2 regions of the Paenibacillus sp. UMB4589-SE434 genome follow, and region 2 is predicted to be linked to the other one. Evidence: predicted binding sites of a transcription regulator. Region 2 holds the regulator's gene; the other holds the start of a gene.
What was found. The regulator LexA, encoded in region 2, represses DNA repair genes until DNA is damaged. The targets are predictions, from matches to a motif close to CGAACATATGTTCG.
Positions count from the first base shown of each region.

Region 1: a site for LexA is predicted at 13,878-13,891, ahead of QP775_RS08130 (YhjD family protein). Genes of this name have one in related genera too.

Region 1 is NZ_JASOYK010000001.1:1,963,173-1,979,318, reverse strand. Features, by position in the region: gene rpmB (50S ribosomal protein L28) at 1-88, opposite strand, end outside; gene QP775_RS08185 (Asp23/Gls24 family envelope stress response protein) at 272-631, shown strand; gene QP775_RS08180 (DAK2 domain-containing protein) at 686-2,413, shown strand; gene QP775_RS08175 (DegV family protein) at 2,462-3,334, shown strand; gene recG (ATP-dependent DNA helicase RecG) at 3,354-5,402, shown strand; gene QP775_RS08165 (stage VI sporulation protein F) at 5,564-5,851, shown strand; gene QP775_RS08160 (globin-coupled sensor protein) at 6,048-7,334, shown strand; gene QP775_RS08155 (SOS response-associated peptidase) at 7,422-8,117, opposite strand; gene QP775_RS08150 (DNA/RNA non-specific endonuclease) at 8,594-10,423, shown strand; gene QP775_RS08145 (YhjD family protein) at 10,548-11,030, opposite strand; gene QP775_RS08140 (DNA polymerase IV) at 11,027-12,295, opposite strand; gene QP775_RS08135 (GNAT family N-acetyltransferase) at 12,726-13,247, shown strand; gene QP775_RS08130 (YhjD family protein) at 13,395-13,808, opposite strand; gene QP775_RS08125 (DUF2164 domain-containing protein) at 13,984-14,226, shown strand; gene QP775_RS08120 (NUDIX hydrolase) at 14,413-15,036, shown strand; gene QP775_RS08115 (nucleotidyltransferase family protein) at 15,036-15,626, shown strand; gene QP775_RS08110 (hypothetical protein) at 15,677-15,970, shown strand; gene QP775_RS08105 (Crp/Fnr family transcriptional regulator) at 16,103-16,146, shown strand, end outside.
Region 2 is NZ_JASOYK010000001.1:1,496,772-1,512,917, reverse strand. Features, by position in the region: gene QP775_RS06085 (alpha-L-fucosidase) at 1-171, shown strand, start outside; gene QP775_RS06080 (MarR family winged helix-turn-helix transcriptional regulator) at 468-911, shown strand; gene QP775_RS06075 (inorganic phosphate transporter) at 1,171-2,160, shown strand; gene QP775_RS06070 (adenylosuccinate synthase) at 2,275-3,555, opposite strand; gene QP775_RS06065 (LysR family transcriptional regulator) at 3,667-4,545, shown strand; gene lanKC (class III lanthionine synthetase LanKC) at 5,666-8,368, shown strand; gene QP775_RS06055 (MFS transporter) at 8,406-9,710, shown strand; gene QP775_RS06050 (YhcN/YlaJ family sporulation lipoprotein) at 10,022-10,774, shown strand; gene lexA (transcriptional repressor LexA) at 10,954-11,583, opposite strand; gene QP775_RS06040 (LysM peptidoglycan-binding domain-containing protein) at 11,777-12,154, shown strand; gene QP775_RS06035 (DUF896 domain-containing protein) at 12,280-12,489, shown strand; gene QP775_RS06030 (methyltransferase) at 12,728-13,246, shown strand; gene QP775_RS06025 (HAD family hydrolase) at 13,267-14,079, shown strand; gene QP775_RS06020 (FixH family protein) at 14,358-14,786, shown strand; gene QP775_RS06015 (1,2-dihydroxy-3-keto-5-methylthiopentene dioxygenase) at 14,938-15,480, opposite strand; gene metH (methionine synthase) at 15,656-16,146, shown strand, end outside.

The DNA of each region.
Region 1 (16,146 bases), 470 kb from region 2:
CCCAAGAGCGACGAGTCTTGTTGTTCGCGTGTGATCTAGAGTTACCCGATCCAGGGTTCTTACCTGTGATATAACATTTGCGAGCCATGCCTAACACCTCCTTATCCCATAGCGACCAAGCGTACAATCAAATACTCAAATATCATAACATAGGCTAATTTACCTCGTCAACTGAAACGATAACTTTGTTTATTTCTGTTGTTTATTTCTGTTTTCTCTTATAGTACAATGGTGAATAGTCTATAATACTCAAAAAAGGAGTGAACGAACCATGGCCATTGAACTTGGAATGGAACTAGGTAAAGTAAGCATCTCCGAAGAAGTCGTCGCTGTGATCGCAGGTTCAGCCGCAATGGAATGTTACGGTCTAGTGGGCATGGCTTCGCGCAAGCAATTGAAAGATGGTATAGCTGAATTGCTCGGTCGCGAGAATCTGACACGTGGCGTTGAAGTTCGCCGTGTTCAGGATGCGCTGCATATAGATTTGTATATTGTCGTTAGTTACGGAACGAAGATTTCAGAGGTAGCGCATAACATTCAAGTAAAAGTGAAATACGTGTTGAATGAGGTTGTTGGTCTTACCGTAGATCAAGTGAATATCTTTGTACAGGACGTACGTGTATTAAGCTAGGAAGGGGAATTTTCGTTGAACATGCGTTCTTTAAGTGGGACACAATTTGCCAATATGGTGCTAAGCGGTGCGGACTCTCTCAACCGCCATGCCGAGTACGTTAATGCTCTTAACGTGTTTCCGGTACCAGATGGAGACACAGGCACTAATATGAACTTAACGATGACGGCCGGAGTGGCGGAGATGAAGGCTAAGATGTCCGCCTCGATCGCCAAGACGGCAGAGGTGTTGTCCAAGGGACTGCTTATGGGAGCCCGTGGCAACTCTGGTGTTATCTTGTCCCAGTTGTTCCGCGGTTTTAGTCGCGGTGTAGCTGGACTTGATGAGGTGAACGCCATTCAATTCGCTAATGCGCTGCAAAGTGGTGTCGACACAGCTTACAAAGCAGTTGTAAAGCCAGTCGAAGGAACTATTCTGACCGTTGCCAAAGAAGCGGCCAAGCATGCGGTACATATCGCACGCCGGACACCTGATGTCCGGGAGCTTGTAGCCGAAGTAGTTGCAAAAGCCAAGGATGCACTTGCCAAGACCCCTGATTTGCTTCCGGTATTAAAGCAGGTAGGAGTAGTAGATTCAGGTGGACAAGGCTTGGTGTATATTTACGAAGGCTTCCTCCGTTCCCTAGAAGCAGGGGCAACTGAATTTGTTGCGGATACCAGCGAAGTTCAATCGGTGACATCTCCTGCGGCACCTGCAGCTCCAGTCGTTAAAGAGACGGCGAAGCGCGAGCAGAACACATCGGCTCAAGCCAAGCTGCATACGGAAGATATTGAATTTTTATACGATATGGAATTTTTTATCGATCTTTCGCGTGGAGCCAAGCGTCCCTACAAGGAAGAGGAGTTCGAGAAAGCGCTCGCAAAGAACGGCGATTCCATCATCCTGATTGCGGATGACGATATTGTTAAGGTTCATGTGCATTCCCGCCTTCCTGGCGAAGTGTTGGATTTAGCCATGCAGTATGGAGAATTGATTCGTATTCATATTTTAAATATGCGTGAACAGCATCGTGAGCTGCTGCATGGTGAACACGGCGAATCTGCGATGGCTGACGTGTTCGCAGATATGCCTGTAACAAGCTCTGTGTCGGAGCCTGTTGCGGTAGAGCCTCCTGCAGATGAGATTGCACCATATGGCTTTATCGCCGTTGCGATGGGCCAAGGCATCACGGATATTTACAAGAGCTTGGGTATTGACGTCGTGTTGTCTGGAGGACAGACAATGAACCCTAGCACACAAGACTTTATCGATGCGATCGAGTCTATCACGGCACAGCATTTGTTTATTTTGCCTAACAACTCTAACATTATTATGGCTGCGAAGCAGGCGGCAGAGATTGTTGAACGTGACGTAACTGTACTTGAGACAAAGACGATCCCACAAGGGATATCCGCTGCGTTTGCCTTCCAGGAAGAAGAGTCCGTAGAGATCAACACGGAGCTTATGCAAAGTGCAATCGCTCATGTGAAGTCTGGTCAAGTCACGTATGCAGTACGTGATACCAGCATGGACGACCTAGAGATTAAAGCGGGTAATTTCATCGGTATCTCAGGTGGCAAGATTGTAGCCACGACCGCAGAGCTGACAGGAACCTGTGAGCGGCTGCTCGACAAGATGTTAGAAGATGGCGGCGAGATTATTACGATCTTAACGGGCGAGGATGCGAAGGAAGAAGAAACGGAATCCCTGCTGGAGTGGCTGTCGCTGCATCATGCGGATGCAGAGGTAGAAGTTCATCAAGGTGGACAACCTATTTATTCCTACATTATTTCTGTTGAATAAGCAACTGAAATAAGTATCATAATTGCAAGTTGAAGGGGAGGCAACGACATGGCTCAAGTTCGAATCGTGACCGACAGTACCGCTGACATTCCACTCGAATTACGAGAACGATATGGCATCGAGATGGTGCCGCTCAAAGTTCATTTCGGGCAAGAGATGTACAAGGATGCCATTACGATTGAACCGGATCAATTTTATGATAAATTAGTCCAGTCTTCCAAGTTGCCAACTACATCTCAACCTTCGCCTATAGAATTTGTAGATGTGTTTAAACGTCTGAACGAAGAACCGGAAACGTCTATCATTTCTATCCATTTATCATCTGCTTTAAGTGGTACGTATCAATCGGCCATGCTTGCTAGCAATATGATGGAAGAAGAAGCTGATATTACGGTAGTTGATTCTCGTTCTGCTTCATACGGTTTCGGTTTGTTTGTTGTTGAAGCAGCCAAGATGGCTCAAAACGGACAATCGAAGGAAGAAATTTTAGAGATGATCGCACGGATGCAGCAGGCGCGTAAGTTGTTCTTCCTTGTTGATTCTCTTGAATTTCTACAGAAGGGCGGTCGTATCGGGAAAGCGGCCGCAATGTTTGGCACTTTGCTTAACATTAAGCCCATACTGTCCATCGATCCGGTAGGCGAAGTATACGCGATGGAGAAGGTACGCGGCTATAAGAAAGCTCTTCAGCGAATTATTGAAATATTAAGCAGCGATTTTGCAGAGAAGCCTATTCATCTTGCCATTGGTTATGGCAAAGTAAAAGAATCGGCTGATGAAGTGGTAGCAGCCCTTCAGACGCAATTTGATATCCGTTCTGTACAATATACGCGCATTGGCGCAGTTGTTGGAACTCACGTCGGACCCGGAGTCGTCGCCATGTTTGTATGGCCTGCGGAAGTGTCCGCAGATAAGTCCTAGTCGGAGTGTGTGCTGACTTATGATTGACTATTCTCAAATTCCAGTAACGATGATTAAAGGCGTGAGCACTTTGAAACAACAAGAGCTTCACGCCTTTGGCATCTCTACTGTTCAGGATATGCTGCTATATTTCCCATTTCGCTATGAAGACTTTCGAGTACGGCAATTAAGTGAAGTAAAAGACGGCGAGAAGATTACGGTGGAAGGACGCATCGTAAGTGAACCTGTCCTACAGCGGTTCGGCAAGAAATCACGCTTATCGTGCCGAATCATGATCGAGAGCTGGCTGGTGACCGCGACTTGGTTCAACCGGCCTTATCTGCGTGAGCAATTATCTCAAGGTCGGGATATTCTGGTTACCGGCAAGTGGGATCAGCGCAGATTACAGCTTACAGTCTCTACCTCTGAATTTCCGGATCGAGGAGTATTCCGCAAAGATACGCTTCAGCCGGTCTATTCCGTTGGCGGAAAGATTACACAGCAATGGATGCGCAAGACAATCGCTCAGGCACTTACTCAGTTTGGGGAGACGATCCCTGAGATTTTGCCGCAGGAGCTTGTGCGGCGCTATCAGTTAGTGCCGCGCAAGCAGGCGATTCGTACGCTGCACCAGCCACAGGATGCGGAGGAAGGCAAGCATGCACGGCGCAGAATGGTATATGAGGAGCTGTTCCTATTTCAGCTCAAGCTTCATATGTTTCGTGCACTGACGCGCAAGCGAGCAGATGGTGTTGTACATGAGGTTGCTAATTCCACTGTGCGTGAATTTGTACACTCGCTGCCCTTTGAACTTACGGAAGGGCAGAAGAAGTCCGTGACGGACATTTTGCAAGATATGCGTTCTCCATTCTGCATGAATCGTTTATTGCAAGGCGACGTTGGTTCAGGCAAGACTGTAGTAGCAGCGGTTGCGTTATTCGCAGCAGTTCGCTCCGGTTATCAGGGAGCCCTTATGGTCCCGACAGAGATATTAGCTGAGCAGCATATGCGTTCGCTTACGAAGTTGTTCGAACCGCATGGTATACAGGTTGCGTTATTAACCGGCAGCGTGTCAGCACGCAAGCGGCGTGATTTGCTGGGCGCTTTGCAGATGGGAATGGTCGACATACTGGTTGGAACGCATGCGCTTATTCAAGACGATGTTTACTTTCGCAAGTTAGGGCTTGTGGTAACAGATGAGCAGCATCGTTTTGGGGTTAATCAGCGCAGCGTGCTTCGCCGTAAAGGGCTTAACCCGGATGTGCTGCTGATGACAGCAACGCCGATTCCGCGTACGTTGGCGATTACCGCATTTGGAGATATGGACGTCTCCTCTATTAAGGAGCGGCCAGCAGGTCGGAAGCCAATTAAGACTTATTGGGTGAAGCATGAACTGCTGGATCGAATCTTGAACTTTATTAGGCGCGAAATTGCAGATGGCAGGCAAGCCTATATCATATGCCCCCTTATTGAAGAATCAGACAAGCTGGACGTTCAGAACGTAATTGACGTTCACGTCCAGATGCAGCAGGCATTCCCTGATCTGCAGGTAGGTCTGCTGCACGGCAGGTTAAGCGCTGTAGAGAAGGACGCTGTGATGCGTTCTTTTGGTGAGGGTGAGATCCATGTACTCGTCTCCACGACGGTCATCGAGGTTGGTGTAGATGTGCCAAACTCTACCCTGATGGTCATTATGGATGCGGAGCGCTTTGGTTTGTCCCAGCTGCACCAGCTGCGCGGGCGTGTTGGACGGGGACAGCATCAGTCGTATTGCGTGCTGATTGCCGATCCGAAGTCTGAGATCGGACAGGAGCGTATGCATATTATGACCGAGACGGAAGATGGCTTTGAGTTGTCACAGCGTGATCTCGAACTGCGTGGTCCAGGTGATTTCTTTGGAACCAAGCAAAGCGGCATGCCGGAGTTTAAGCTCGCTGATATGGCGAGTGACTTTGCTGTTTTGGAGCAGGCACGCGATGATGCAGCTGAGCTTATTCGTGCGGAAGAATATTGGACCTCACCGATGTATTTGTTGCTGCGGGAGGAAATGCAGAAGGATCAATTATTCCAAGGTGAGTTAATGGACTAATAACCTCCATTTTTTTGGACGGTCAGTTGACAAGCTGTCGGGCATACAATGGTACAGATTATGTGCAGTGCAGTGTTTGTTTCAGCAATATGCACTGGGCATGTAAAGCAGCCTACTTTTCGTTGTAAGGGCTGCAAGATGCACCGGAGGTGTGCCCTACTATGAGTTATGTCAAATATGGGATTAGTCCGCAGTTGGTTGAACGGATCAAAACCAAGCTGCGCAATCCTGCGTTAAAAGATCGAGTTAAGCGTCATTTGGATGGCGTGACCAAGTATGATTTGCAGGATCGTACCAAAGTACGTTCACTTATTCGTCAGGTGGCCAAATCTCTTAACGAGCCGTTGACGATTGTACAGGAAGATCAACTAGTCAACTTTGTTATTTCACTTAAGATAGACCCGAACAATACGTTTCATTTGCTTAAACTATGGGGAATGTTTCGTTAGCATTGCAGTAGAACCGGGTGGATGTCGCCTGGTTCTTCTTTTTATTTCTCCGCAGCTGTCGTCATATGGAAAGGCAATGTGCCTTGTTTGATTATTTACTGTGTAAATATATCCATATTAAGGGAGTTGTGGTATGATCGATGTATAGAGACCAGCAGGAACCAACTGCATAGGGGGAATTCGATTCGTGTTATCCATGTTACGTAAGAAAAAAAGTTCTATGTTCGATAGCCTTGATAGTGGTTCGTGCCGTATTGATGTATCACAGGCGATGTTGAGTCAACTGCGCATGATTGGGTTGACTACACTTGACCTCGCTATGCTAAAGCAGTTGAAGCCTCATGTAGAGGACAGCATTGCCAAAACTATTGACTCATTTTATGACACGGTGAATAAAGAAAAACTGTTAAGTGACATCATCCGCAAGCATAGCCACACAGATCGCCTGAAGCTTACGCTGCGGCCGCATCTGATGCAGCTGTTCGAAGGAAAGATCGATGAACTATACATAGAGAGACGCCGCATTGTAGCGCATGTTCATGTCCGCATTCATTTACCGACCAAATGGTATATCGCCTCTTTTCATACGCTCCAGCAATCCATTTTAGAAACCGCTTACAAATTAGGAATATCTTTGGATGAATATAAGGCCCTAGAACAGGCGATTACTCGCATGCTTAATCTGGAGCAGCAGCTTGTGCTGGAAGCGTACGAGCAGGAGCATAGTCGTCTTCGCGCCGAGGCAGAGGTGGAGAAGGAGAAAGTTCGCCGTATGGTGTCTGAGGCAAGCGCAGCTTTATCCCACAGCACGGCCGAAACACAGCAAGCCTTAAACGAAATGGTTCAACGATCTCAGTGTATGTTTGATAAAGTACGTTCTAGCAACCAGACTTCTGACTCAGTAGCCGTGCTTTCTCATGATGGCAGCCTGATGTTAGGTGAGCAGCAAGCACGTATGGAGAATATCGTGTCCGCGATGAATAATGTAACTGGCCGTATGACGGAGCTAATCTCTATATCTGAAGAGATACATCAGATTATGGACATCGTACAGGGGATATCGCAGCAGACGCAGCTTCTTGCCTTGAATGCAACAATTGAAGCCGCACACGCTGAAGAACATGGAAAAGGCTTTGCCGTTGTGGCGCGTGAGGTTCGTCGTATGGCGGAGCGGACCAATGAATCGTCAACTGTCATTCAGCATTTGATCGGCAAGACACATGAGAAGATTGCTGTAATCAATCAAGTGATGCAGGAGGTGGACAACCGTATTCAGACGGGCAACGGGGAGACGGGTAAAGCGTTTGAGTTTTTCTCGTTTATTTATGAGCAGATTCAACATCACCAACAGCAAAGCCAGGACGTACTAATCGACGTTGAGTTTCTTGGCACGATGCTGGAGGAGATTCGCGAAGCCTCGGATGCGGTTAATCATCAAGCCGATGTGCTGATGGACATGATTCAGCAAGAACAGAAGGCTTGATCCACAGAAGGCTGTCAGTCACTACGACGAAGGTAGACGACTCACAGCCTTTTGCATATACATCAGTAGTTGAAACGTAACCTTAATTTAGAATAACAGCGGGGGATCACTAATCGCCGTTATACATTCAGGCGAATCATTTTTGACGCTGCCCACTTTAGTATCTACAGCATACATCTCCAGCCACTCAGGCGGGCAAGGTTTTAATAAGCGTTGCAGCTTATCCACTTCTTCTACACTTCTGTCCAGCCATATGACAGCCTCTTCAGGGCCCAGTATGACCGGCATTCGATCATGCACTTGCTCCATGGCCCGATTCGGAGTTGTCGTTACGACGGTAAAAGTGCTGATCTTCTCTCCCTGTTCATTCCTCCAGGTGTCGTATAGACCCGCCATACTGAACAAGCCTCCATTTGCGGGTACGATACGCAGCGGTTGTTTCTTGCCATCGGGAGCAAGCTTCCATTCATAGAAGCTGTCTGCTGGAATCAGGCAGCGCTTGCGCTGGAATGGTTGACGAAACGCAGGCTTCTCTAGCAGCGTCTCAGCACGAGCATTAATGGTGCGCCATCCCATCTTGTCATCCTTAGCCCAAGAAGGTATTAATCCCCACCGCAGAGGCCCTGCTTTAAGTTTCTCCCCATCATGAATAAGGGCGGGTGCGGTTTGCCCGGGCGCTATATTATAGCGCGGTTGATGGCAGGGAATGGACGGGCCTTCCTCCAACTCGTAATAAATGAGAAGTTCTTCCCACGTTATGGTTAGTGTATAACGTCCGCACATCTATTTAACACATCCTTTGCTTTACAGCTTGTGCAACGGGGGATGCAGCGTTAGGTGAATATGTCTGCATTGTAGCATATCGTGAATTGATTCGACTAATGAAACGGGGGAATCGCCGCAGATACCTAGTTTTTGAACACTCCGTGATAAGTCAAGCAAACAATGACGATAAAGATCGATATGCTGTATGCCAATAGACCCTAGTTATCTTTCAAATGCTGAAATCTATTAGATGTTTGACAGAATCTTGTCATATTTCATAGCTTTGCCGCATATCATAGAGTATCAGTGCAAAGAGCACTGTACTTATAGAACTGAAAAAGCATAGGTTGTCTCGATGATTTTTCAGTTATCCCAGCACTAAGTAAGCTCAATTTTAAGGGGATTTCTCAAACTATTAAGCTGCGATACGTCAAAAGAGTAAGGGTAGGACGATTAAGATAGGAAGCTCATAAAAGATTAGGAGGTTGAGCTTTATGTTTATCCATCCGATCAACAAGGCTTCATCCGAATTTATTGGTATTTCATTAAAAGCAAAACAGAATGATCTGACTGCACAACGGTATCAACAGCGGTCTAACGAGCGGAATAAACATCTGTCAGAACTGCAACGCAAAAATCCCTTTGAAGTGGATAGTCCTGAAAGGGCTGCGCAACGCCAAGAGTTTATTGATCCAAGAGACGGCATGGCGCTGGAACGTATTTTAGGAAAAAGCGACTTATTTCCAATCAGTTTTTTTGAAAAGGGGCTGCAAGTCAGTAAGGCCATCTGCAGAGTTGAGATCCGTGATCGAACCGGAAGAGTCGAAGGTTTTGGGACAGGCTTTCTGGTGACCCCTAATCTGCTGCTAACGAATAATCATGTCCTTCCTAATTCGGATACTGCGTTATCCAGCATTGGCCAGTTCAACTATGAAATCGACCTGAACGGGAAAGAACGAGTGATTCATAACTTTCGACTGATGCCGGACCAGTTTTACATGACGAATGAGGAATTGGATTTTACATTGGTAGCAGTCGAGGAGCAAGCTTCTGATGGAACAAAATTAGCTGAATTCGGTTATTTGTCTTTGGTTAAACAAACAGGTAAGGTACTGATTGGAGAATACGTATCGATTATTCAGCACCCATCCGGCGCACCCAAAGCAGTGGTCGTAAGGGAGAACAAAATAACAGATATGTTGGATAATTTTATTCACTATTCTGCTGATACATTGCCAGGTTCATCAGGTTCTGCCGTGTTTAATGATGAATGGATGGTAGTTGCTCTCCATCATTCGGGTGTCCCTGATCCGCAGAACCCAGCGGAATTTATTGCGAATGAAGGTGTTCGAATAAGCAGTATCCTCAAGTATATTGAAGATAAGAAGCCAAGTCTAACAGCTCAGCAACAGCAGTATGTTGATCGTTTAATTTTATCTGCTGAAGGAGTTGGCCCAGAAGGAGAAAGTCTTACGGTAGGAGAGGAGTTAAGCTTAGTTTGGTATGAGGGTTTAACTGGCCATGACAGCAAGTTTCTAGGTGACTCCCATGAAGTTCTGCATCCTTCGTTTCGTATTGATCTTGAACCAGACCTGGTCAGGTTGAAACAAGGTGGCACTATTCTCCATTACACGCATTTCTCCATTGCCATGAGCAAGTCCCGGAGATTAGCTTATTACACTGTGGTCAATATTGATGGCAGCCAATTAACCGACTATGAAAGGGTAGATTGGCGCTATGACCCTCGTATCGACCGGATGTATCAATGTGGCAATGAATTGTACAAGGACAACCCTCTAGATCGAGGACATTTAGTAAGAAGAAGGGATCCAGTCTGGGGGGGGACTGGAGCACAAGCCAACATTGATTCCTTTCATTTTACAAACTGCTCACCGCAGCATGAGAAATTTAATCAGCATATTTGGCTGGGGCTAGAGGATTATATTTTAAATCATATGAGTAACATGAAGCGCAAAGCAACTGTATTTACAGGGCCAATATTCCGCAAGGATGATATCTGGTATCGAAATGTCCAAATTCCTTCTGAATATTGGAAAATTGCTGTTATGATCGATCATAACGACCGGCTATCGGTCACGGCATACCTCACATCCCAGTGGAGTTTAATTAAATATCTAGGAAAGGCGAAGGAAGAACAACCTGTGCTAGGCGCCTACAAAACATTTCAGGTTAAAGTCTCCTTGCTTGAGACTTTGACGGGGCTGGATTTTGGAAACCTGCGTATATACGACCGGTTAGATCTTAAGGAGTCCACATTTGGACAAGTTCCGATTGAACGCTTTGATGATATACAGCTGATCTGATGGCTTTCTTCTGGCTCAATTCGGGCTGAAAATAGAAGTGTGCTGCACTGACAGTCAGAGAGGTCAACCAGAACACTGGCTGGCCTCTCATCACTGTGACCGATAGATTCAGTCAAAATACTCTTTATAAGTTACTTAACTTGGAGATAAGACTGTCCGTATATCGAGCTAATCGCTTACTTATTGCCATCCTCATGTACTCTTTTGTTATAATAAAGCTATCCTCATAGTTACGGTAGGTATAGTGTAAGTGCATTGTACTGTCGTGCTTCTCTTCATTTATAATTCGAATTTCTTTCTCCAGCATTTGTTGTTTCACTTTGGACAAGTCTTTGTAGATAGTCGTTGCAAGGATCTGGGCTGTTTTGGCATAAAGCGCTTTTAACGTTTCAGATGAGACCTCAACTTCGTGAATTTTCTTGGTTACCAGTGTGTACATGACCGGAAGCAGAATATAATCACGCATTAATTCAATATCTTCCCTCTTCGGTTGGTTTGCTGTATCACTCGGTGTGTCACGTTGTCTGTTCAACAAAGCTTCCCGATGCTGCGGCAGCATCATCCGGCTGGACTCCCACAGGCCATTCTTCTCCAGCTTTTTACTCATTTATAATGCCCCCCGATCTTTATGGATCTTTCTAGCGCTTGACCTGCACGGGTAAGGGAAGAAGCTCTTACAATTGCTGCACTGCCGTATCGTTCTTTAATGGTATCGGTCACTTTATCCAATGCTCGAGTTTTCTCCTGATCCTCGAAGAGTGTCAGTTGATAGTGCTGGTCATCCACCAACGTGCTTAACATAACGCCCGCACGGCGTACAGGCATATGGTCCCAATATTGATAAAAGATTTTTTTTACCGTCTCAAATACTTTATTCGTATTGTTCGTCGGGTCTGGCATTTTCATTTGACGTGAAAATCCTGTAGGAGCTTCATACGGACTGCACATGCAGCTCACGGTTACAACCCAGCCCATATATCCTTTCAGCCGACAATCTCGGCATACCTCCTCCGTCAATTCAAGCAGAATCGTATCGATCTCTGCGGAAACTGCATAATCTCGGGGCAAGGTCATCATGTGGCCAATGGACTTTGGCGGCGTATGAAAGGTACTCGGTGTAACTGGGCTATCATCTAGTCCATTTGCCGTCCGCCACATCACTTCGGCGTGAATATCCGACTGCTTGCCAAAGCGAGCCCGAAATTTATCTTTAAGCTGCGGCAGCGGAGTTGTTGCAATATCCCCGATTGTCACCATTCCTAGTTTGGCAAAGTGCTTGCTCATCCGCGACCCAACACCAAACATTTTATGGACGGGTTCTTTCCAAAGGGTGGTTGTAATATCGGATGGGGGTAAGGTAAAAATACCGGTTTTATTTTTCTTTGCCCAGATGTCTGTCGCAATTTTAGCCAATATTTTATTGGTACTGATTCCGATACGAATCCTTACTCCTGTCTGCATCATTACTCGTTGTTGGATCGTCTTGGCAATGGTGATCGGGTCACCAAAGATCGATAGGCTTGCCGAGACATCTAGAAATTGTTCATCAATACTGAATACTTCAACTAAATCTGTAAAATCCTCATATATTTGAGTAATCATCAAAGAAACATCGATATAGTGCTGCATACGAGGACGCATAATAATAAGATCAGGACATTTTATGAGGGCTTCCCCTAACCGTTCGGCTGTCGTCACACCAAAACTTTTGGCAATCGGGCACGCGGCTAGAATAATACCTGACCTTCGTGTAGGGTCGCCAGCTACTGCTACTGGTTTATTTTTATATTCTGGATGTTCCGCTTTCTCTACGCTCGCATAAAAACTTTCGCAGTCTGCTAAAAAAATAACCCTTTCACTTTTTTGACTCACATTAAGCCCTCCAATTATTAAGACCGTGGTACTAACCTAAATTATGAACATTGTAAAGCCAGAGCGGCATGTAATACTTAATTTATCCACGAAGGGAACATATATTCTTATTTTATTATATACCGAACATACATTCGTTATGCAAGTGAATTTTCTGGAATTACTTATACAAATAGCGTTGTTTTTACTAAGATTATAAGGGAATTTATGTAAATATTGGTATATTGCTGTTTGACGTATAGGTGCCCTTAAAGTATAATTTGAGCATCTAATGGAAAAGGCGGTGTCTATTTGGTGGTATGCCTGATAGATGCCTTATTACGCATAAAAGTGGGTATAGTCTAGTGCTATAGCTGCTTTTTCTTTGTAAAGCATTTTAAAAATGTTATATTTTTCATTAAAACACTTTTTCTAAAATAGGTGGTTAACTATGAGTATAGTAATAAGACAAGAAAGCATCGAAGATATTGACGAGGTATTTTATGTAGTGAGGAAGGCTTTTGAAAAGGCTGACTATTCAGATCATGATGAACATCATTTAGTAAACAGACTAAGAAAAAGCGACATGTTTATTCCAGCATTGTCGCTTGTAGCTGTAGATGAAGACAGAATCGTTGGTTATATTCTGTTTACAGAAATAAAAGTTGGGGATCATATTCTGGTTGCTCTTGCGCCTGTTGCTGTACTACCAGAACTGCAAAAGAAGAGCATAGGGAAGCTGCTGATTATGGAAGGACATCAACTCGCCTCCCGGCTCGGATATAAAGGTTCTATTGTTATGGGTCATGAACAGTATTATCCTAAGTTTGGTTATCAAAAAGCTAGCCAATATCAGATTAAAGCTCCATTTGAAGTACCTGACGAATGTTTTATGGCCATTGAGCTTACAGAGGGTGGTCTTTCAGGAGTACACGGTGTTGTGGAATATGCTAAAGAATTTTTTCAGCAGTAGCAGCCAGTAAATGGTCTCTTGTTTCGTTTATTCAGGGCGTTCGATACAACCCGTAATAAAAAAAAGTAGTCGATTCGATGAGATCGACTACTTTTCACAGGAGCTCTGTAATATGAACTGTCCTGGCTTAACCTTGTCCTGATGCCATTACGGTGCGATCGTATCCGGTTGTGTCGAAGAATGAATATGCAAGTAACGCTTCATTAGGCCAGTGACCTCGGTGCGCAGCAGGCCGCGCAGCATATAGAAAGAATGCTCGTATCCTCTACACATGTAATGTACGCGTATACCATGAGTTTGTCGCTCTTCATCGTATACTTTGATTCCTCTTTGTCTGAATTGCTTACGAATGCGGTAGAGTTCTGCGGTCGCCTCGTCCTGAGCTTGGCGCAGACTTTCTATGTAAATATAAGCCATCTTCAGCGAGGAAGCAGCTAGTCTGGCTATATCACGCTCCAGAACATCGAGGACAAGTGTCTGCAGCACATAATGCTTTACGAGTAGTGCATCATCGGTGTGGTGGGGCAGCGTCCCTTGAGGGGACATTGGACGGGAGCTCATCTGACTCCTCCTTCGTATCGTTATCATTAACCATTATACGAACTTGTGTTCTTATTATATTCAATATAACGAACAAATATTCGATTATCAAGCGGAAGTGAGTGCCAAAGGGCAGGAATGAGAAGGACATTGTCGAAATGTATCAATGGCTATAACAAAGGAGTGTGGGCAGCAGATGATTAAATTAACGAAGGAACAACGGGAAGTGCTAGTAAGTGAAGTTCAGCATTATTATGAGGTTGAACGATCGGAAACGATTGGAGAGCTTGCATCGGCAGACATATTGGAATTTATGCTGAAGACGATAGGTCCATACGTTTATAATCAAGCATTGGAAGATGCCCGTAAGATGTTAAATGATCGTTTTGCGGCTGTTGAGGATGAATTGTATGCGATGCACAAGCGTCCACTGAGATAATACCAGACAATCCCTATTCAAGCAGTCAAGTAAAAGGACCAAGTAGGCTGCAAGGAGTATCGATGCAGGTTCGTTCGAGCATTGAGGCGAGGAAGGGTATGATTTTACTGTACGTGCAAACAGGAATATTTTATATCCTGTTCAATGACATCCGATTACGATAATGTAGGATAGGGGGCATGTGTGATGCCGGATAGCAAGCAATGGCTGCTCTGGGCACGACAGCTTCAGGCCATTAGTCAGAACGGCTTGGCCTATTCAAAGGACCCGTTTGATGTGGAACGATTTGAACAGATTAGACATATAAGCGCAGCTATAGCTGCTTCGCATACGGATACAGATGCGGAGCAGCTTGTTCAATTGTGGTCAGGGGAGCAAGGCTATGCGACACCCAAAGTAGATGTAAGAGCCGTTATTTTGCATGAAGACAAGCTGCTGCTTGTGCGGGAGAACAGTGATAATCGTTGGGCGCTTCCAGGAGGCTGGGCGGACAGGGGATTGTCTGCCGCAGAGAACGTTGTGAAGGAAGTGTACGAGGAGGCAGGGTTCCAGGTGGAAGCCGTCAGACTACTCGCTGTGTTGGATAAGCACAAGCATGAGCACCCACTTGGCTGGAATGATGTGTACAAGTTATTTTTCCAGTGCACAATTACAGGAGGAAGTGCTGCACAAGGCATGGAGACGAGTGAGGTGGCATTTTTCCGCATAGGAGAATGGCCTGAACTCTCGGAATCACGCAACACTGCGCAGCAGTTAGATCGTGTGTGTCGTTTGGCGGTTAGCACGGACTTAGGGGTGTGGTTTGATTGATGAACCGTACGGATGAAGTCGGTAGATGGAGCTTCAATGAGGCAGAGCAGCGTATACTGGCCTGGATTGCTGAGGATGAGATCAGAATGTCAGAATTGCAGGCTGTTCGGGAGATGAACTTGCCAGATTGGTGTATCGGAGCGGGCTACGTACGCAATTTGGTATGGGACAAATTGCATCGTTATGCAGAGCCCACACCTTTGAATGATGTCGATGTTGTCTATTATGATTCGATATGTACACAGGAATCGATTGAGAAACAATATGAGCAAGCGTTTCAAGCAAAGCTGCCGCATCGAAAGTGGTCGTTTAAGAATCAAGCGCGCATGCATATGCTGAGACGAGACGAGCCATTTATTTCTACGGCAGACGCTATGATGCATTGGCCGGAGTTGATGACGGCTGTAGGTGTACGAATGGAGGCTGATGGGGCGCTGACCTTCATATGTCCGTGGGGGGAGCAGGCCCTTCAAGACTTAATGGAGATGAACATTCGCCAAAGCCCCAAATTTACGGATCGTGCGTATTATGAGGCGCGGGTACGCAATAAGGGGTGGCTGGTCACATGGCCTCATGCGCGCATGAAGTAGCAGCTATAATCAGGGATGAGCGGGGGATTATAGCAGAACGGAGGATACGAGTGATAAACCATGTACAATTTGAGCGGATTGCAGAGGAAGGAAGCAAGGCTACCTATGAATTTCGTGCGGAAGGAGCAGGACCTGATGAGGTCGTGCAGGGCATGTTTGATATCGATCTGGAGCGGTACCGGAACATGGAAGCCGAGGGGCATGACGAGGCAATGAATCAGGCCATTTATTGGTTGACACCAATTCAGAGCGATAAGCAATATTGGCTCGGGATGCGGGTCTTTTTCCGTATCTACAAGCATTACTTGGAGCAGGGCGTTTACATAGAACATCAGGAAGCTTAGACACTGTGTGGCTGATCCACAGACGTGGACAAGGCTGATCAAGCGCTGGTATGTATTTTGGAGCATGTACATGGCGAGAGAGACGCAGGCAGCAGGGCGGTGTATGAGTATGGTCAGATGGAGGGGCATATAATGAAAATGACGTTGCACAAAGGGGAAGTGCTGTTCCATCAAGG
Region 2 (16,146 bases):
GAGCTAACACATGATATACATGGTGGTGTGCCTTGGTTTAACATTCCAGGAACGACATGGATTCATATGACCCCAGAGGATACGCATGAGCAGGTCACTGTGCTTAAATTGGAACTTGAAGGTGAGCTTGATATGTACGGAGGTTCTGGTGCTGTAGTTACCCATAATTAAGGGGAAGAACCCTTTGAATGCTAGGTTCAGGTAGTTTAATTATCTATTTTGAGATATCGATAACTCATAAAAACAACGTGGGAACGTCCCCGTTGTTTTTATTTTTGTCCTTAAAATGAAACGACACAAATATGATGCTGATATCGTGCGGCTGGCTGTACTGAACTAGCGGCTGTGGGAGATAGTGGGCAGCATATTGTATATGTTTGTTAATGTTGAGAAGATGTAAAATTATTTATTTGCTTTGAGCAAACAAATAAATTATATTTAACTATATAATTTATCGGAGGGTTCATATGTCATCTTCACACGACGAGTTACGCAAGCTCGCGCTCGGAACCATTCGTCTCGTTCAAGAGTTCAAGAAAGCGCAGGAGCTGCGAACTGAAGTGGATCGCATTACGTTTGAAATATTGATGATGGTCAAGAATCGAGGTAGAATACGACCGTCTGATATTGCCAACGAGCTTCATTTTAACCCTTCTTCCATTACTAGACGTATTCAAGCTTTAAAGCAATCCGGTCATATTTCGGTGACGTCAGATCCTGCTGATCTGCGATCCAGTATGATTAGCATCTCCTTGACAGGGGAAGAGGAGCTGTTGAAGTTTTTGGATAAGAGTGCATATGGATTAGAAAGAATATTGGAGCAATGGGATGAAGGCGATATCAAGCAGTTTGCTGACCTATTGTGTCGATATACGGATACGATGAAGGATTGGCGGTTAAACAATCTATAACCCATGCAGGTATGCTTAAAAAAGCCGTGTGTAGTAAAGCTTTGGCACGGTTTTGTAAGGGTTATCGATCACTTTAGTGCTTCGTTTCACAAAGTGATATAATTAGGTAAGGATTTTCAGGATCAACAGCATGAGGGAGCTGAGTATATGGACAAGATAGGCGAATATATGAGCTGCAAAAAGAGAATGAATAAGATGAAGACGTAAGTTGCATGTCTGAATATTACATACATTCTACATATGAATTAGGGGCTCGGACATGGATATTAACTTCTGGATATTGGGATTAGTTATTGTACTGGCACTTTCTTTTGACTTTATAAATGGATTTCACGATACAGCTAATGCGATCGCCACTTCCGTTTCAACACGGGCGTTAACACCTAAGGCTGCGATTATCCTTGCCGCTGTAATGAATTTTATCGGTGCTATCTTATTCACAGGGGTAGCTGAAACGATAGGGGGAAGCGTTGCTAACCCCGCCGAGTTGGATAATGGTATTCAGATTGTTATCGCCACACTTATTGCCGCGATAATATGGAATTTGGTGACCTGGTGGTTTGGCATTCCCTCTTCCTCGTCTCACGCCTTAATTGGGGCGCTGACAGGGGCAGTTTTTGTTGGAGCTGGCTCTAGCATGGTAAAGTGGAATGGTTTTATCGATATTGTAAAGGCGCTCATCTTCTCACCGCTGATTGGGTTTGCAATTGGGTACATCATTATGAAGCTGCTCAAATGGATATTTGCCAGCCGTAATCCGCATTCCGTCAATAGAGGATTTCGTACCATGCAAATTTTTACGGCTGCACTTCAAGCCTTTACGCATGGCACAAATGATGCGCAGAAAGCGATGGGCATTATTACGTTTGCCCTCGTCTCAGCAGGCACGCAGGATACATTGGCTGTGCCGCTTTGGGTGAAGTTGTCTGCCGCCACAGCAATTGCATTAGGTTCATCCGTTGGCGGTTGGAAGATCATTAAGACGATGGGCTCCAAAATATTCAAGATCGAACCGATTAATGGATTTGCAGCCGATATTACTGGAGCCAGTGTAATCTTTACGGCAACGATGCTCCATCTGCCGGTCAGTACGACACATGTTATCACTTCTGCTATTCTTGGTGTCGGCTCTGCCAAGCGTTTCTCTTCAGTCAAATGGTCACTTGCTGGACGAATCGTTGTTACATGGTTTATTACGATTCCGATAACTGCCTTGCTAGCTGGCATATTATATAAGATATTGTTCTAAGAGAAAGGGTCGAATGGCTCGCCAGTTGTGGCGATTCATTCAACCCTTTTTTAATGAGGATATGCTTCGTTAACATTTATGATTGAATGTGATTTATCATTTGTGTTATTGATTTTAGCAGGTAATAATTTGTTCTCTCCGTGGGCCAACTGATATGGTTGCAACTTTTACTCCAATTGCAGCCTCTACAAAATGGACGTACTGTTGGGCTTCCACTGGAAGATCTGCAAATGATCTCACATGTGATATATTACATTTCCAACCTGGTAGATGTTGCAGGACAGGAGTTGCAGCTTCCAGTTGGGCTGTTGCAGGAAAATGACTGATTACGCTTGTATCGCTCAGCTTGTAGCCGATACACACCGGAATTTCATCCAGATAACCAAGTACATCCAGATTCGTTAACGCAACTTCGGTTGCACCTTGAAGCTTGCATCCATAACGAGTCGCGACTGTATCCAACCAACCGACACGGCGCGGTCTGCCTGTAGTTGCACCGTATTCGCCCGCATCGCCACCAAGTCGCCGTAATTGTTCTGCCTCAGCTCCATGCAATTCGGTAACAAAAGGTCCGGCACCGACGCAGCTCGAATATGCTTTGACAACGGCCATGACCCTTGTTATCGCATAGGGAGGAAGTCCTGCTCCTACAGGAGCGAATCCCGCAAGCGTTGAGGAAGAGGTCGAGTAAGGATAGATCCCGTGATCAGGATCGCGAAGTGCACCAAGCTGTCCTTCCAGTAAGATATCTTCACCATTGGCATAAGCTTCATGCAGCATAGCAGTCGTATCGCCAACAAATGGCTTCAGCAGCTCTGCTTGCTCTAGAAGCTCCGTCAGCATCTGCTCAAGTTGTACAGGCTTGTGCTGATATAAATGCTCCAACAATACATTTTTAGATGCTAGTGATTGTTCAAGACGGCTGCGAAGTCGCACTTTATCATATAAATCAGCAACCTGGATGCCCAGCTTGGCATATTTATCTGCGTAGAATGGAGCGATGCCTCGCTTGGTTGAACCAAAACCCTGAGCACCTAGACGCAGCTCCTCCAGTTCATCAAACAGGCGATGCACAGGCAGGACAATCTGCGCACGATCAGATATAACAAGTTTTGGTTCTGGCACGCCTCTTGTTATTAATGCTGCTCGCTCTTGCAGCAATACATTAACGTCTAGCGCTGTGCCTGGGCCAATTATATTGGTCACATTGGAGTAAAATACACCCGATGGCAACATATGCAATGAGAACTTTCCAAAGTCGTTAATGATGGTATGTCCCGCATTACTGCCGCCTTGATAACGTACGACATAACTTGACGCTGTAGCAAGAACATCCGTCATCTTTCCTTTGCCTTCATCGCCCCAGTTTGCACCCACTATTGCTGTAACTGTCAATTTCTCCGCCTCCCGAGCTTGTGATTATGCTACATCCCTTATTATAATGAAGTCATATTCATAAATAAAATTGATATTAGTTATATCTGTCATAAGGAGTGATAATGAGTGATGGAAATTAATATGGAATGGTATCGTGTCTTTTATTGGACCGCTTGCACGAGCAGCTTAACGAGAGCAGCCGAGCGGCTGCACATTTCGCAGCCTGCGGTAAGTCACACCTTGAAGCAATTGGAGATGAAGCTTGGAGGGCAATTGTTTGTTCGCACATCTAGGGGAGTGAAGTTAACAACTGAAGGGGAGGTGTTGTTCAAATATGTAGAGCAAGCGTTCAGCTTTATGGCGGCTGGCGAGAAAAAAATTGGTGAGATGCACAAGCTCCAAACAGGAGAAATAAATATCGGAGCAAGTGATACGTTATGCAAACATTATTTACTGCCGTATTTGGAGCAGTATCATGAGCAGTACCCCGACATTCGGATTCGAGTCACTAACCGTACAACGCCGGAGACACTTTCGCTGTTGAAAGAAGGGAAAATCGATTTTGGCATCGTTAATTTGCCGGTGGAAGACCATAAAGTGGATTTCCGTACAAGCTCCATATTGCAAGATTGTCTTGTGGGGGGCAGACGTTACGCAGACAACCAAGGTGTAGCTTTGCCGCTTCAACATATTCATAATTATCCACTATTGATGCTGGAATCAGGAGGCAGTACCAGGCATTTTATTGATGCGTATGCTTCCAAACTTGGTGTAACCCTTCAACCTGAATTCGAATTGGGCAGCATCGATTTGCTTGTACAGTTTGCGCGCAGCGGCTTTGGACTCGCTTTTGTGATACGTAACTACGTGGAGAACGAACTTTTTTCTGGAGATTTAGTTGAGATTCCTCTAGTTCCTCCTATACCTGAGCGTCAAATAGGTATTGCGACACTGCGTGGAGTACCGCTTTCTGCTGCTTCTGCCCGGTTCTTAGAACTGCTACCTTAGGGGGTGATACATCATGATAGTAGTAAGTAAATGATAACTTTATTTAGAAGTGTGATCTTATGTATGCGGACAGGAATTACTATTAACTGCATATATCTATTGTAGTGGTCGAGTAGGTAGCTGGATTGAATACAATTCAGCTATTGACGATTTAGCTTAGCATCTATATTATATTAGTTATATTAATATGATGACGTCATTACCTGTTATTCTATTGATTGTCAGGTGGAACCACGCTCATCGCGCTCGTCTCCTTAATGAGGTCACCCAGACTTTCCTCCGTGCATTACACACCATTCGAATGTAGGACATCCTTCCCAACTGCTTGGCTGTGAGCTGCTTACTCCAATCGTATTCATCCATTAACTTGAATTTTGGAATAATGATCTCCATTTGAATTGAATCCACATGATCTCCTTTCTCAATATCGTCTTTCTATGTGCTCTCCTTCATTACTCACTTCTCATACCTCCAGACTACATTATATTCAATGATGCATAACTTCTGTTTATGTTGAATGAACTCTACATTCATTAACAGTAGTAACCTCTCCTAATCTTATATTAGAAAATGTTCAGCAATTGCCCTTTGTTTTCTGAATAGGCCATACTTTTTTAGCTATTATAGCGCCTCAGATTTTTACTGGATTTGAGTAGGTTTATTTCATTATGTCTACATTTTAATTGAATACGCTTACAAATTAAACCCTTGGAATGGTAATAACAATTATTCCTTTGTCGGAGAAGTATAACCATGTCTATTTACATGATTTCTGGTCGTCAAAATAGAGAAAATTTGTTTGAAATTAATATTCTAAATCTACTTGACATTTGAAAAAAAGATGTATATTATAGCATTACAAACAAGAAAATACATATATGAAATAATTATCCATTTATATTTGAAGGGAGGTTATCCAGATGGGTAGAATTCTCAATCTTCAAAAGCTGCAAACGGCAAGCAAGTGGTCTGACTTGGATCAAGAGGCAATCAGCATTTCTTCTTGTGATTCTCAAAGCTGCTAATTGTAAATGGATGAGCGAAGGACAGTGTGATTCACACTGTCCTTCTACTTAATTGTAGTCGTGTGTATTTGGAATAAAGGAGGCATGTTGATCCTATGAAGCAGGAATTTCTGAGGTATCAATTAAACCGAGTAATTAAAAGTGAATATTATGAATCTTTTGATAGATACATCCCAACGCATGAACTTATGGCGGTCATTCACCCCATGCTGCCGTCAGAATGGGTGACCCGCCAATCTAATGTATGGTGCTATGTAACACCATTCGGATATAAGCAGCCGCGTCAGGGATGGAAAATCCATATCTCTTCAATTCCCCAACATTGCTGTGAAGTACTGCAGGTAGTTGCAGATATGTTGTTTGCAGAGGGCATACCTTTTAAATTTTTACGAGATACAAGATTAGCTCGATTGTCAGGGGGAAAGATGTGGCGACGTGAGGCCGGAGGAAAGTTTATTACTATATACCCCAAAAATGAAGATATATTTACCTCAATCATCGAACAGTTGAGACAAGCCTTGCAACTATACAAAGGACCTTACATATTAACGGACCGCAGGTACAAAGATTCCAGTACGGTCTATTATCGGTACGGAGGGTTTGATGGATTCTCGTTATTAACGCCGATGGGGGACCGACGGCACTACTTAGTGTCACCAGAGGGAGATTACCACCCCGATATGCGCATGCCGTATTTCACTCCACCGCCATGGGTGGATGATCCTTTCCCCGACAATGAAGACAGCAGTGATTCCCCTTATCTAAAAGATGGACGTTACCGTATTGATAGTGCATTAAGCTTCTCCATGCATGGAGGTGTGTACATCGCGACAGATATGACGACCAATCAGGAAGTCATTGTGAAGGAAGCGAGACCATACACACAAGTGGACGAACAAGGACACGATGCTGTATACCGTCTCCGAAAAGAATATGATATTTTGAGGCTCCTCTCTGAAGCAAAAGTGGCACCACAACCCCTTGATCTGTTCCAGGATTGGGAGCATACCTTTCTGGTGGAAGAGTTCATTGCTGGCATACCACTTAACCGCTTCTTTGTGACACACACACCGCTTATGTATGGGGACCCAAGTGACGAAATGAAACACCATTATTTATGCAACTTAAAAAAGATATGGATGTCACTCGCTCTTTGTGTTGCGAAATGCCATGATCACAATCTGGTTTGCTGTGACCTATCTATCACTAATGTTATACTGCGTGATGTAGAAGAAGGCTGCGTAACGCTCATTGACATGGAATCAGGTTTTCGTAATGGAACGGATCGCTACAGTTCAATTTTTACGCCTGGCTATTCTACGCGAGATGTGAACCAGGCACCAAGGTTCGAGGATGATATCTATTCATTAGGAGCCATTATGCTGGCGCTGCTGCTGCCTGTAAATAGTATTTATGAACTTGATCCCTCAAAAAAAGATACATTTTTAGAAGCGTTTGCGATGGATCTGGGTATGCCGACGGGTATGCAGCATTTAATACGGTCTTGTATACATCCTGATCCTTCAACGCGTCCAACCGCTCAGAACATCGTGGAATGCTTGGAGAACTTGCAAATTGAAATCGTTCCGGAGCAACCACTCGTACGAATAACGGAGGAACAATTACTAGACACAATCGATGGCATGGTCAGATACGTCATGCATAACGCAGATTATTATCGGACGGACCGTCTATTTCCAGGAGATCCCATACTATTCCAACTGAATCCGCTTAGTATTGCGCATGGTGCAGCCGGGGTTGCCCATTCGCTACGCATTATTACGGGCGAAGTGCCTAAGCCGGTGTTGTCTTGGATGTTGGCACGTACGATGTCAATCGAACATATTCCGCCAGGGCTATTTACAGGAACCTCTGGAATAGCATGGGTACTGTTAGATGCAGGTTTGCGAGAACCGGCCGAACGTCTGATGCACAACATTCAGGAGCACCCAATGTTATGGCAATCAGCGAATTTATTTACAGGAGCTTCAGGATATGGCATGGCTTGTTTACACTTTTACCATGCAACAAAAGACGATCATTGGTTGCAGCAAGCTATACGGGTAGGTGATTATATTCTTGCTTCCAAGCAGGATGCACAGGAGGGGAGTTATTGGCTGGATGCTGAAGGTGAAGCTTGGTACGGTCTCGCGAATGGATCAAGCGGTGTCGCGTTGTATTTGTTGTACTTGAGCATTGCGACGAATGACTCCAGCTATTTGAAGGCAGGTGAACAAGCGCTTGCATTTGAGCTTGGACATTTAGGGGAAATCGAGGAAGGTCATTTAAGTGTTCCACGCGGCAAGGTGGATGCCCCAGACCATGTGTTATCGCATTATTGGCAGGACGGTTCAGCAGGCGTGGCCAGTGTACTGGTTCGATACTGGGCACATACTGCAAAGTCCCCATACTATCATGTTTTAACAAGGCTTGCGAAAGATACGTGCAAAAAGTACACCAATTTCCCTTGCTTATTCAAAGGGCTGTCTGGCCTAGGCAACTTGCTTATAGATATGTACCAATTTACAAATGATGAGTACTATCTTGAAGCAGCGCATCGAGCTGCAAGTGGTGTGATGCTGTACCGATTGGAGCGACCTAACGGCATTACGTTCCCAGGTGAACAACTAATGAAAGTATCAACAGATTATGCAACCGGCTCAGCAGGCGTGGCATTATTTTTGCATCGTCTGGCACACAGTGAGCAGAAATTGAGCAATTTTAACTTTACACTTGATTATCTCTTGGAGCCTGACAGCAAAACTCATCTATGTAAGGATTCCAGCGTTATGGTGTAATGCATCATATAGAGTACCAAGGAAGAGTGATGATCGTATGAAGCCTTCATTTAATCTATCTACTTATTCGCAGTTGTTCAGGAATCGTACGTTGATGATGCTGTGGAGCGGCGGGATTATTTCCTTAGTTGGAGATATATTTTTTAACATTGCGATTGTTTGGGCTGTCTATTCGCATAGTCAATCCATGCTTCAATCTTCACTTGTACAAGTCGTCTGGCATGTCAATCGTCTGTTGATGGGATTTGTAGCAGGTACTGTAGCTGATCGTTACAATCGTAAATTGATTATGGTAACAACAAATATTTTGGCAAGTTCAATTATTGGATTACTGGCTGTTGTTGTCTGGAAGTGGGATAATCCTCCCGTCATTGTAACACTTTGTTTTGTATTTCTCCTCAATGGTATCACGACATTTATGACGCCTGCACAAAGTTCAGTTATACCTGATGTGGTAGGACCTCAATTGCTCGCAGACGCTACTGGCACTTATTCCATCTTATCTCGTGTATTTTATATCGTAGGTAGTAGTGTTGCAGGTATTTTCATTTCCTTTTACGGAGTACTATCAGCGATTATAGTTAATGCATGCTCTTTTCTGGCGGCGGCACTATTTATTCTCCCCCTCCAATTGCCGGTAAACACAAAGTCGGATAAAGATCCAGTTAAAAAGTCTTCCTTCTTGCGCGAGATGAGGAATGGTTGGCAGGAAGTAACCAAAATCCCTGTATTAAAAACGATTATTATGTTAGGCATGCTCATTAATGTAGCTTCATTTATGGGGCCTCTGCTGCCAGGATTGGTTGATCAACAGCTTCATGCTGGAGCAGCGGCATTGGGCAGCATTGAGGCAGCTGCCGTTGTTGGAGCAATTCTGGCCGGGTTATTCGCTGGCTCTCTGGAACGAAAAATTGGTGCTGGACGTGTCATGATCATAGGTTTATGTATTGTTGGCTTGTCTGTACTAGGTATTGCGATGTCTTCCTGGCTTCCGCTTACATTGTTACTGTTTACCATTCGTATGCTTGGCATGACGATGACTAATATTGCGATGGGAACAGCGATCCAATTAGTGATCTCCCAAGAATATCGAGGTAGAGCTTGGGGAATCTCATCCAGTCTTGCGGTGATTGCTATCCCTATAAGCAGTTTAATAGGGGGATATGCAGCAGATTTCTTTGGCGCAGCACCACTCTATATTGTAGGGGGGATTTGGTTTTTGTGCTGTGCTTCCTTTATAGGAGTTAAAAAGGAAATAAGGACGCTTCGCCTGCACACCATTTATGAGTCGCACACAAAGAAGGATCTGGTTGCGCAAACGGGTATCACGTCATCACGGTGATTTCCTAAAGCGCTTAGTTTCTTCCTCCTGATAAGTACATTCAGTGTTCCAATAGGGTGATCTCAGAAAAGAGTCGTAGCAATCGTTTGCGGCTCTTTTGCTTGTCTTGTCAGCACTCCAACGTCATCAAATGTAAAGCAGTGTGATTTTTGTACCATCAGTACATGCCAGCAAGGTGTTGAGTTGCTGCATAATGTAAATGAACTAGAAATTAGTGTTGTGGTGATTGCTGCACCACCGTATAAGATGATGTTAAATGCGCATGCTACAACAAGTCGAATTGAATTTTAGTCAGATAGGAGTGCGCATTTATGAATATGAGGGTTGTTGTATGGAGTGTCATAGCCAGCAGCGTGCTTGTGATTGGAATGACAGGTTGTGGTTCAAATAATAATATGGAAGCAAAAACGTCACATCCACAGACACAGACAGCAATTCATCCCAAATCAAACAAATCATCCAATATCAGCGCTAAACAGTTGGAACGACGGTACTATACTTATAACGTTAATCATACACAAACGGCTAATCCGATAGATCGAAATTATGTCACCACTAACAATGGCTCCAAACATTCTTTTAAAAAGATGGTTATGAACGATAAGATTGCTAAACGATTAGAAGGCATACATGAGATTCAGTCCGCAAAAGTACTGGTAACGGATCGAAATGCTTACGTTGGCGTTGCCTTGAAATTAAGGGCATCCATAACTAATAAACAAGGCAGTCGTAACAGCCGCATGAAGACGGATTATATGGATACTGAACGTATGGGTTCTTATCATGCACGAACGTCCAATACCGGGATGCAATCCCAAATATTAAGTAATCAATTGATCTCCCAGATTAAAAAAGAAGTAAAACAAATGGAACCGAACTGTCAAGAAGTGTTCGTTTCTACTGATTCAAGCTTGATCGAACGTTTAAATCAGTACACGCAGTACGTCAAACAAGGTCACCAATTAAGCGGCCTGAATGTAGAATTTCAAAATTTAGCGAATTATGTATTCCCGCTGGATAGGCTTGATGATAAACGTACCCGCATGCTGCCTAGAAATCAGTAGCTTGAACTGTTAGACTGTGCTCTGTGCCATAAATAACGAGAAGCTCGTCCTCCAGTTGTATGAGGTGAGCTTTTTTGATGTGCAGCACGTAAAAAAAGACACTTCGTATTAAGCAAGAAGCTTAAAAAGGAAGTGTCTGCTAACTTGAACCTGAATGCATGATAGGCAAGTGCTTATTATTAATGAAAGTCGCGGAACAAGCCAACAACTTTGCCAAGAATAGTGACATGCGTCAAACGAATGGGCTCCATGGCCGAGTTCTCTGGTTGAAGACGGATATGATCTTTCTCTTTATAAAATGTCTTCACCGTAGCTTCGTTCTCTTCTGTCATAGCAACCACAATATCGCCATTATTCGCAGTCTGCTGCTGACGAACGATAACGAAGTCTCCATTATGTATGCCGGCTTCAATCATACTTTCCCCATGAACCGACAACATAAAGACGTTATCATCGTCGCCTGCCATATGGAACGGCAATGGGAAATAATCTTCAATATTCTCTGTTGCTGTGATTGGCTCGCCAGCGGTTACTTTACCAACGATCGGCACACGTACAACAGTGTGACTGAACTCGCTGCCGCGCTCAGATTGATCATGGCTTAACAGTTCTATCGCTCTAGGCTTGGTTGGGTCACGCCGAATAAAGCCCTTCTTCTCTAGACGATCTAAATGCCCGTGAACAGTGGAACTGGAAGCTAAGCCTACTGCTTCACCAATCTCTCGGACAGAAGGGGGATAGCCTTTCAATCGAACTTCAGTACGTATAAATTCAAGAATCGCTTGTTGACGGCTTGAAATTTTCGACAATAGAATCAACTCCAATGAGTACACTTTTGCAAAGATTATATCACAGAACCTCCGTTCGTACAAACATAAGTTCTAAGGGATAGCGATAACTAAAAAAAGGGAACGAATGTTCTAAGAAAAGTGTTGACTCAAACGTGTGTTCGTGCTAAATTTTTGCTTAAATAAGAGAACGCACGTTTGGAGGGGAATTACCATGATGTATACTACATATCGTTCAATTTACACTCAATCAACTAGACCTACATATAACGGAAAGTCAGCTCGCAAGTTGCGTATCAAGAGATTTACTTTGGCGATAACCGTAATTATTGGACTGTTTATTGCATTTGGTACCATTGTTCAAGCTATTTCCTCTAATGATAATGATAGTGAGAGGGGGATACCTGCCAAGACTTCTATCCGTGTTATCATCCAACCGGGAGATACACTGTGGGCCATTGCAAAGGAACATCTGTCCGCTGACATGGACATCCGAGATTACGTTTATATCATTATGAAGAACAACGACTTGAATGGCGGGCTAATACAAGCAGGTGATGTGATCGAGGTTCCTCTTTTTTCTTCACCATAGAGAAGCTAGAGCTTACGTTCATACTCGAGCTGTTATTGTTATAGGCTGTCATACCATCAAGCTTGACAACGATCTTCCACCATGTCAAAGTAAAGGTTAACGCCAGTACAACATGGAGGTAGAATATGAACATCGATATGATGATAGCGCGTATTAATGAGCTGGCACGCAAGCATAAGACGGTTGGTCTGACTCAAGAGGAAGTAGCAGAACGTGCCCAGTTGCGTGAACAGTATTTAGCCTTATTCAGGAAGCAAGTACGTAATAATTTGGACACTATTCGGTGGGCGGAAGACGAAGAGCAACAAGGTCCGTCTTCAGGTACGGTTCACTAAATTAAATAGATCATGTGAGATGCGAACACTACTATAGTGGTTCGCTTCTTGCACATTTTCGAGCAAGATTGGCAGTGGCATGAACGTGATAAGAGTTAGGCGATCATCTGTTTATAATGAACAAGTGCTGTACTATTCCAGCAAACGGTCGCAATCTATCATGCTATGTGAATTTTTTTTCGATCTTTGCTTGATGTATATAGCCGTTTACACCTATATCTAGGAGGTAGTTATTGTAATGTCACGCAGTTGGGAACGTAAAGTACGCAAGAATAGTTCAGTATTGAACAAGAAGCTGCAGAAGGACGGCAAACCGGTTATTCAAGCTGGGCAAGAGCAATATGACGAGTATAGGGGGAGAAACTTTATTCTGCCATCTGTTCTCATTATTTTAGCACTGATGTATGCTGTCATCGGAAGTATGTTTTGGAGCAAGGAACAATCTACATTGATGTATTGGGTGACTGTAATTGCGTATATCGGACTTGGCTTGGTGTTGTTTGCAAAGCGGCCGTTCCTGAAGGTTGGTCGAGACAACATTATGACTACTAAATGGAATCGAGTACGTGTATTGTACGCTAAGGATATCAAGAAGATTACGATTCAACCTGGATATGTTGTTGTTCAGCAATCAAAGCGCGGTACTAATTGGGTATTCTCTCGCGTGATGAATCGTTACGATACAGAGCTAATGGGTGCGCGTTTAACTAAGTTTGCAAATCAACATCAGATTGAGCTTGAGCAACTGTCGAAGTAAGTGGAAGCGGGGGGAAAGGGATGACGATCAGAGCAGTATTATTTGATCTGGACGATACGTTATTATGGGATGACCGCAGTGTAGAGGAAGCATTTTCAGAAACATGCAAGTATGCTCAAACGGTGTCGGGAGTTAATCCCGACGCCCTGCAACAAGAAGTACGTGAAGCAGCTCGCACGTTATATGCATCATATGATACGTTTGAGTTTACGAAGCTGATTGGCATTAACCCATTTGAAGCTTTGTGGGCTCATTTCACAGGCGGGGAGCATGAAGAGTTTCGCAGGTTGGAGCATGTTGTTCCACAGTATCGCGTTGAAGCGTGGACGCATGGACTTCGTGCGCTTGGCATAGAAGATGAGGGTCTAGGAAGAGTCTGCGCTGATTTATTTATGAAAGAACGCCGGCAGAGACCTTATGTATATGCAGAAACATTTGAAGTATTGGCACAGCTAAAGGCACAATACCCGTTGTTGCTCCTTACGAACGGAGCTCCATGCCTTCAACAGGAGAAGCTTGATGGCGTGCCGGGTATCCTTGAGTACTTTGACCATATTGTGATATCTGGCAATTTTGCAGAGGGCAAGCCAGCCATTAGTTTGTTTGAACATGCAATGTCTTTACTTGGCATTGAGCCACATGAAGGATTGATGATAGGGGATAAATTGACCACTGACATACAAGGTTCTATTAATGTCGGCATGCATAACGCTTGGGTTAACCGAACTAATCAAGAGCTATCAGGAGTTGTACATCCGGAGTTTGAAATCAACAGTTTACAACAAATATCCGAAATTATCCGCATAATTAACAATCAGCAAGCTGCTGTATAAGGACGATCATTAACGTGAGCTTGATTTGCAGCAATTATGTAACAACTAAACTAAATGGATCATCATTTAAGAGGGAACCTGCACATGTGCAGGTTCTTTTTTGTAGGAGGAGTTAGAAGTAAACCTATTACTTATGTTATGTTGTATGTGATAATTGTCATAATTAGTTCACAGTTAAAGTGATGATATAGCCCTATCGGGCCATAACGAAAAGGTATATCATGGATATAATGTAAACAAACACAGTGTGACAAGTATACATAAGGAGTGAACTTGCGATGTGGAAGAAAACAGCCTTATCAGCCATGCTGGTATTAGCGCTTATAACGGGGTGCTCGAATGACAAAGGGACCAACTCAAGTCATGAAGGGCACAGTATGGAGATGGAGACCCAAGCAACTGGTGGTCAGATGGAGTTGATTGCCGTTGAACTAAAAATTCCCGAAAATATAAAGGTCAATGAGCCAGCTGTATTTACAGCACATGTTACGTTAAAGGAACAACCGATCAATGACGCTGAAAAAGTTGAATTCGAATGGTGGCTGGAAGGTGCAGAGCATCAGAAGAGGGAAGTCAGTGTTAAAGCGGATGGTAACTATGAATTAGAACAAACATTTGATCAGCCAGGTAAGTATACGATCATCTCTCATGTCTCGGCGAATGGAATGCATTCGATGCCAAAGAAATCGTTTGAAGTTAAGAATTAAGGTAGGAAGATGAAATAAGGGGACAGGCTCTAAGCATAAGAGGCTGTTCTTTTTGTATTCAAAATATGTAAATACACGCACGAGTGGCAAGGCGCAGCAGGGTGAAAATATCCCGACAGGAGCAGCCTGTCGGGATCGTAAGCTAAGCTTATTAAGCTTTAATAAATGCAGGGTCTTCGAAAGGATGTGCAATCCAGCCCTCTGTCTCAATGAATAGGCGGACAGCGACAATTTCACGTCTTTCCGATAATGTAAAGAAATGAGGAATGTTTTCTGGTACAGAGATAACGTCGCCTTGCTCAACTAGCACATCCATATAACCAACATCGTCGGAACCTTTAATAACAAAGTATCCTTCGCCAGCTGTAATCGCACGTACCTCGTCTTCCGTATGCGTGTGGACCTGCTCGAATTTCTTCAATAATTCTTCGATATTTGGTGTAGCGTCTGATAGTGAGATCAAGTCCCACGTCAAGTAACCACGACGTTGCGCTAGATCACGAATCTCAACATCAAACGTTTCCAGAATCTGTTGCTTCTCATCATCTGATAAAGCAAATTTATCTCTTAATGCCGGCGCAAGCTTGCCAGCATCCCAATGTTCGTATAGTACGCCCTGTGCCTCCAGAAAGGCTTGAATGTTCTCTTCTCCGGTGATTAATTCGTCCGTGTTGCGAATTCGAATCTGTGCCATGTGAATCCCTCACTTCTCCAATATGATTACTTTATTCGTATTATAGTACAGAGGAAATGATTGGGCAAGAAACATTTTCATTCATGTTAATCCCCATCTTTCCTATTGGTAAGAGTTCTGTTAAACTTAGTTCTAACGTTTTTAGACAGAGCAGACATAGAGGGTGGGCTGAGGAATGAATAAACCGGCATTACAAGCGCGTCTTCAAGACCGCATTCTCATTTTAGATGGTGCCATGGGTACTATGATACAGCAAGCTGATCTCACGCCGGAAGACTTTGGCGGGGAGCATTTGGACGGCTGTAATGAAATGCTTGTATTAACTCGTCCGGATGTCATTTCCAGCATCCATGATCAATATTTTGCGGCAGGTGCCGACATTATTGAAACCAATACGTTCGGTTCTACTAGTGTTGTTCTTGCTGAATATGATCTGCAAGACCGTGCAGTAGAGTTAAACTTGGAAGCAGCTAGACTTGCCGTTGAATCTGCTAATAAGTATACAACGGCAGACCATCCGCGCTATGTAGCAGGGGCTATGGGACCTACAACCAAGACGCTATCGGTAACAGGTGGGGTCACGTTTGACGAATTGGTTGAGAGTTATTACGAGCAGGCACTTGCATTAATAGACGGTGGCGTAGATGCCCTTTTGCTAGAGACATC